2 linked regions of the Solwaraspora sp. WMMD1047 genome follow. The protein of the gene in region 1 binds, or shares a complex with, the protein of each later gene. Links are inferred from orthologs where the notes say so. Each region holds a gene or a part of one and is shown in the gene's direction. Other genes may lie near its edges.

Region 1 (3,125 bases):
GCGCTCGCGGAGCACCTGCTCGCCCAAGCGGATCTTGCTCCACCGACGTGGGCCGAGACCCGGGTGCTGCGCCGGGCTTGGTTCCCAGCCGAACTGGCCATCCATCGCGCCGATGCCCTGGCATGGGCGCCGGCCGGGTTCCGGAAACACGGTGTGTACCTGTCGGTGCATGATCTGGCGGCCGCATGAGCGGGCCGTACGGTGTCCTGATGGGGCGCGCGGAGTTGGACGCGCTTCCGGAGGGTGTGGAGCGGGCGACGGGAATCGAACCCGCACAATCAGTTTGGAAGACTGAGACTCTGCCATTGAGCTACGCCCGCGCGAGGGCCGGTTGCCCGGTCCTGCGACCGACAGCGTACCGGGTCCGGCGGGGGGTCGGGCAAGCGGCGGGCCGGAGTGCCCGGCGGGGGGCGGTCGGGCTGTCCGCGTACCTGGGAATGATCTTGGTGGGTGGGGGCGGCGGGGGGCGCGGAGGGGGAGTGGTGCGGACGCCGGGTGCGGCGACGGGGGAACCGAGCGGCGGGCCGGGTCGCGGACGGCATACACTTCTGGACGCCACGGGGTGTGGCGCAGCTTGGTAGCGCACTCGCTTTGGGAGCGAGGGGCCGTGGGTTCAAATCCCGCCACCCCGACTGTAGTCCGCAGACAAGTGATGAGATCCGCAAGGAGTACGCCTGTGAAGAGCACCGTCGAGACTCTGAGCCCGACGCGCGTGCGGCTCGCCATCGAGGTGCCGTTCGTCGAGCTCGAGCCGAGCCTCAGGAAGGCGTACCGGGAGATCGGCCAGCAGGTCACCATCCCCGGCTTCCGCAAGGGCAAGGTGCCGAGCAACGTGATCGACCAGCGGGTCGGGCGGGGCGCGGTGCTCAACGAGGCGGTCCAGGAGGCCATCCCGCAGCAGTTGCTGGCGGCGGTCCGCGAGCACGAGGTGAAGACCCTCGGGCGGCCCGAGGTGGAGATCACCGAGCTGACCGACGGCGAGCTGCTCAAGTTCACCGCCGAGGTGGACGTGCGGCCGGAGATCACCATTCCCGACCTGTCCGGCGTCGAGGTGACCGTCGACGAGGTGCAGATCGACGAGACCGAGATCGACGAGCAGGTCAAGGGGCTGCGCGAGCGGTTCGCCACGCTCAAGACCGTCGAGCGGCCGGCCGCCGAGGGTGACTACGTGCAGATCGACCTGGCGGCCACCGTCGACGGCGCCGAGGTGCCGGGCGGCTCGGCCAGCAACATCTCCCACGAGGTGGGCAGCAAGCAGCTCCTGCCCGGCCTGGACGAGGTGCTTGTCGGCCAGGCGGCCGGCGACTCCACCACCTTCGTCACCCAGCTCGTCGCCGGCGACTTCGCCGGCCGCGACGCCGACGTCGCGGTCACCGTGCGCACCGTCAAGGAGAAGGAACTGCCCGAGCTGAACGACGAGTTCGCCCAGCTCGCCAGCGAGTTCGACACCCTTGAGGAGCTGCGCGGCGACCTGCGCGAGCGGGTGGCGAAGTCCAAGCGGCTGGAGCAGGTCTACGCCGCCCGAGACAAGGCGCTGGCCCAGCTCGTCGAGGCCGCCTCCATTCCCGCGCCGGAGGGCGTGGTACGCGAGGAGGTCGACCACCGCAAGCAGGCCATGGTCGACCAGCTGGAGCGGATCGGCGCCTCGCTGGAGGAGTACCTCGCCGCCGAGGAGAAGACCGAGGAGCAGATCGACACCGAGCTGACCGAGGCGGCCACCGAGGGCGTCAAGATCCAGCTCCTGCTCGACACCCTCGCCGACGCCGAGCAGGTCCAGGTCACCGACGACGAGTTCGGCCACGAGATCATGCACCGGGCTCAGCGCGCCGGGATGGCCCCGCAGCAGTACTACGACCAGCTCGTCCGCTCCGGCGCGGCCACGGCGATCTTCGGCGACGTCCGGCGCGGCAAGGCGCTCTCCACGGTGATGGAGCGCATCAAGATCACCGACACCGCGGGCAACCCGGTGAGCCTGGACGAGCTGCGCGCCGCCAGCGAGGAAGAGCACGGCCACGAGCACTGACCGCCGGGTCGCCGGGCCCCTGCGCTGAGAGCGAACAGTGCGCGGAGCGACCCGCTGTGGCCCCGGTAAGAGGTTAGTGTCGGGCCTAAGACGGTACGGAGAGCGAAGGGCTGCCATGACTGTTTCGAACGATCCAGCTATGCCGCTGCGGGTGCTCCAGGCCCGCGGTGGTGACTCAATGAATGGCAACCTCGACGACTCGGTCTACAACCGGCTGCTCAAGGAACGGATCATCTTCCTGGGCAGCGAGGTGACCGACCAGGTCGCCAACCGCATCTGCGCGCAGCTGCTGCTGCTCGCCGCGGAGGACCCCAGCCGCGACATCAACCTCTGGATCAACTCGCCGGGTGGTTCGGTCTACTCCGGCATGGCGATCTACGACACCATGCAGTTCATCGACAACGACGTGTCCACCACCGCGATGGGCATGGCCGCGTCAATGGGCCAGCTGCTGCTCTGCGCGGGCACCCGGGGCAAGCGGTACGCCCTGCCGCACGCGCGGATCATGATGCACCAGCCGTCCGGCGGGATGGGCGGCACCGCATCCGACATCGCCATCCAGGCGGAGCAGATGCTCTACACCAAGCGGATGTTCCAGGAGCGGGTGGCGCACCACACCGGCCAGAGCCAGGCCCAGATCGAGGCCGACTCGGACCGGGACCGCTGGTTCACCGCCGCCGAGGCCCGGGACTACGGCTTCATCGACAAGGTGATCACCGGAGCCAATCAGGTTCCGGAAGGCGCCGGGACCCTGAGCTGAGGAGCTTGACGATGACTGACCTGACTCTCCCTCCGCAGCTCGCGTCGGTGCACGCCCGCTACGTGCTGCCCTCCTTCGTCGAGCGCACCTCGTACGGGGTCAAGGAGTCCAACCCGTACAACAAGCTCTTCGAGGACCGGATCATCTTCCTCGGCGTCCAGGTGGACGACGCGTCGGCCAACGACGTGATGGCCCAGCTGCTGACGCTTGAGGGGACCGACCCGGACCGGGACATCATCATGTACATCAACTCGCCCGGCGGCTCGTTCACGGCCATGACGGCGATCTACGACACGATGCAGTACGTCCGGCCGGACATCCAGACGGTCTGCCTCGGCCAGG
Region 2 (3,282 bases), 4.9 Mb from region 1 along the record:
CGGTTGGCCACTCGACGGTAGCCTGGCCGCAGGCGATTCAGGGAGGGTCCGTGACCGTAGGGGTGCCGCCACCGCCGCGCGAGAGCTGGCGGCCGCCGCGGCGGGTGGAGCGGGTCACCGGTACGCCGTTCGGAGTGGTCTATCTCGACGTTCAACCGGTCACCTCCGGCCTGGCGGTCGGGGCGTTGGCCGCCGGGATCGCCTCGCTGATCGTCTCGCTGCTGGTGATCTGCTTCGGCGTGGCCGGTGCCCAGGGCGGCTGGGGTGGCTGGGCGGCCGGGGCGTTCGCGCTGCTGGCCGGCGTCGCCGGTGGGGCCGGGGTGATTCTGGGCGAGTTGGGGCGGCGCCAGATCCGCCGGACCGCGCCGCCGCCGGCGGTCCGCTTCACCGGCCGGGGGATGGCCCTGTCCGGGCTGATCTGCGCCGCGGTCGGGCTGGTGCTCACGATCATCGGATTCGGCACCGCCCTCCTGCTCCAGATCTCCTGACGAGCCGCCGGCACCCGGCGCCGGCGTCCGGGCGACTCCACCCGAGCGGCGGCACCAGCGGGCAGCGGCACCCGGGTGGTCCGGGGTGGGTGTTCCGGGCCGCCGAGCCGTTTCGCGGTCGAGCCGGTACACTGGAGCATCGGAGCTGCTAGCCGCGAGTGAACTGGGGCGCCGGGACGGAAGAGGGGCCGAACGCCGGAGGGTGCGGCGGGGCCTCTGGAAGACCCGTTTTGACCAGCGCGCTCAGGGTGGGTAGTCTTTCCCCTCGTGCCCGGGCATGCCCGGGCAACTCGTGCGTGCGCCCGAGCCGGTGTCCGGTGTTCGAGCGCCGTCGCGACAAAGTCGAACAGGGCCCGGTGTGCACACGCCCGCCGGGTGGCAGGTCCCGCCAGCGGCGGGAATCCGGGAGCGTGCGAGCTCGTGCGACCGGACCGGGGGAGGGCGACACGCCCGACCGCGGGTGCCGGGACCACCGCAAGGTGGCCCTGGTTGGAATGTAGGAGAGCCGCCCACCAGGGTGGCTATGGCGACACGGCCGGCCGCAAGTGGCGGCCCCGGAGATGGCTTCGGACCGCAGGTCGGGTCCGGACGGGAAAGGGAGCGGAGAAACCCGGTGCCCACGATCCAGCAGTTGGTCCGCAAGGGCCGCCAGGCGAAGACGAGCAAGACCAAGACGCCGGCGCTGAAGGGGAGTCCTCAGCGGCGCGGCGTGTGCACGCGCGTGTACACCACCACCCCCAAGAAGCCCAACTCGGCGCTGCGCAAGGTCGCTCGTGTGAAGCTGAGCAGCCAGATCGAGGTGACCGCCTACATCCCCGGTGTCGGCCACAACCTGCAGGAGCACTCGATCGTGCTCGTCCGCGGCGGCCGGGTGAAGGACCTCCCCGGCGTGCGTTACAAGATCGTCCGCGGTTCGCTGGACACCCAGGGCGTCCGCAACCGCAAGCAGGCGCGCAGCCGTTACGGCGCGAAGAAGGAGAAGAGCTGACATGCCGCGTAAGGGTCCCGCTCCGCGTCGGCCGCTGGTCGCCGACCCGGTGTACAACTCGCCGTTGGTCACCCAGCTGGTGAACAAGATCCTGCTGCGTGGCAAGCGCCAGCTCGCCGAGCGCATCGTGTACGGCGCCCTGGAGGGCTGCCGGGAGAAGTCGGGCACCGACCCGGTCGTCACCCTCAAGCGGGCGATGGACAACGTCAAGCCGACGCTGGAGGTGCGCAGCCGCCGGGTCGGTGGCGCCACCTACCAGGTGCCGGTCGAGGTCCGGCCGGCCCGGGCCACCACGCTCGGGCTGCGGTGGCTGGTCACGTACTCGAAGGCCCGCCGCGAGAAGACCATGATCGAGCGGCTCATGAACGAGCTGCTCGACGCGAGCAACGGCCTCGGCGCCGCCGTCAAGCGGCGTGAGGACACCCACAAGATGGCCGAGTCCAACAAGGCCTTCGCGCACTACCGCTGGTAATTCGAAGATGTGGCCCGCGCCGGGGTTGACGGCGTGACCGGGCTGTCGAGACGACGATAAGTAGGGATTGAAGTGGCCGCCGCAGACGCGCTCGCCAACGTACGCAACATCGGCATCATGGCGCACATCGACGCTGGTAAGACCACGACCACCGAGCGGATCCTGTTCTACACCGGCATCACGTACAAGATCGGTGAGGTCCACGACGGCGGTGCCGTCATGGACTGGATGGAGCAGGAGCAGGAGCGGGGCATCACGATCACTTCCGCCGCCACCAAGTGCGAGTGGAAGGATCACACGATCCAGATCATCGACACGCCCGGTCACGTCGACTTCACCGTCGAGGTCGAGCGGTCGCTGCGGGTGCTCGACGGCGCCGTCGCGGTCTACGACGGGGTCGCCGGCGTGGAGCCGCAGACCGAGAACGTCTGGCGCCAGGCGGACAAGTACAACGTCCCCCGGATGTGTTTCGTCAACAAGCTGGACCGCACCGGGGCGGACTTCTTCCGCTGCGTCCAGATGATGATCGACCGGCTGAACGCCACGCCGCTGGTCCTGCAGCTCCCGATCGGGTCGGAGGCCGACTTCATCGGCGTCGTCGACCTGATCGGGATGCGCGCGCTGACCTGGCGCGGCGAGACCCAGAAGGGTGAGGACTTCACCCTGGAGGAGATCCCGGCCGAGCTCGCCGACGACGCCGCGCTCTGGCGCGACAAGCTGGTGGAGACGCTCGCCGACGTGGACGACTCGATCATGGAGAAGTACCTCGAGGGTGAGGAAGTCCCGGTCGAGGAGCTGCGGGCGGCGATCCGGCGGGCCACCATCGCCGGCAAGGCCAACCCGGTGCTCTGCGGTTCGGCGTTCAAGAACAAGGGCGTGCAGCCGATGCTGGACGCGGTGGTCGACTTCCTGCCCTCGCCGCTGGACGTTCCGGCGATCGAGGGTACGGCCACCGACGGCGAGACCCCGATGCTGCGGAAGCCGTCGAAGTCGGAGCCGTTCTCGGGCCTCGCCTTCAAGATCCAGACCGACCGGCACCTCGGTAAGCTCACCTACGTCCGGGTCTACTCCGGCGTGGTGGAGACCGGGTCCCAGGTGATCAACTCCACCAAGGACCGCAAGGAGCGGATCGGCAAGATCTACCAGATGCACGCCAACAAGCGGGAGGAGCGCGGCTCCGCCCAGGCCGGCGACATCATCGCGGTGCAGGGTCTGAAGCAGACCACCACCGGCGACACCCTCTGCGACCCGGCGAGCCCGGTGATCCTGGAGTCGATGACCTTCCCCGAGCCGGTCATCGAGGTCGCGATCGAGCCCAAGACCAAGGCCGACCA

Evidence for each region.
Region 2: the proteins of tig (region 1) and rpsG are in contact, whole or in part, in a crystal structure (PDB 3GTY), measured with the Thermotoga maritima proteins. The link is inferred for Solwaraspora sp. WMMD1047 from one-to-one orthologs. Residues at the interface, in WP_004081061.1 of Thermotoga maritima: Glu122, Val124, Val129, Leu130, Tyr133, Glu188, Gly259, Ile262, Tyr263, Glu266, Ser270, Glu273, Gln274, Glu277, Arg308, Gln311, Ile312, Ser315, Tyr316, Glu325, Arg329, Arg336, Leu363, Phe366, Trp367, Arg373, Leu377, Arg381, Leu384, Glu387; in WP_004081843.1 of Thermotoga maritima: Lys34, Lys52, Lys55, Glu59, Arg62, Gln63, Glu66, Asn67, Lys69, Val71, Arg95, Ala109, Lys110, Lys111, Gly112, Arg113, Pro114, Glu117, Glu121, Ile124, Ala125, Tyr127, Asn128, Asn129, Thr130, Gly131, Lys135, Asp139, Arg142, Met143.

What each region holds. Positions count from the first base shown.
Region 1 is NZ_JARUBL010000001.1:5,736,124-5,739,248, reverse strand. The notes cover bases 37-2,849. They hold tig (trigger factor), read left to right. Parts: upstream 37-676; coding sequence 677-2,023; downstream 2,024-2,849. Other genes in these bases: O7627_RS26135 (ATP-dependent Clp protease proteolytic subunit), read left to right, coding at 2,795-2,849; O7627_RS26140 (ATP-dependent Clp protease proteolytic subunit), read left to right, coding at 2,139-2,783; O7627_RS26160 (hypothetical protein), read left to right, coding at 37-189. Outside these bases: more of O7627_RS26160, read left to right, coding at 1-36; more of O7627_RS26135, read left to right, coding at 2,850-3,125. UniProt on the Bacillus subtilis protein: Involved in protein export. Acts as a chaperone by maintaining the newly synthesized protein in an open conformation. Functions as a peptidyl-prolyl cis-trans isomerase.
Region 2 is NZ_JARUBL010000001.1:797,421-800,702, forward strand. The notes cover bases 243-3,212. They hold rpsG (30S ribosomal protein S7), read left to right. Parts: upstream 243-1,477; coding sequence 1,478-1,948; downstream 1,949-3,212. Other genes in these bases: O7627_RS03720 (DUF4190 domain-containing protein), read left to right, coding at 243-488; rpsL (30S ribosomal protein S12), read left to right, coding at 1,102-1,476; fusA (elongation factor G), read left to right, coding at 2,021-3,212. Also shown: more of O7627_RS03720, read left to right, coding at 51-242; more of fusA, read left to right, coding at 3,213-3,282.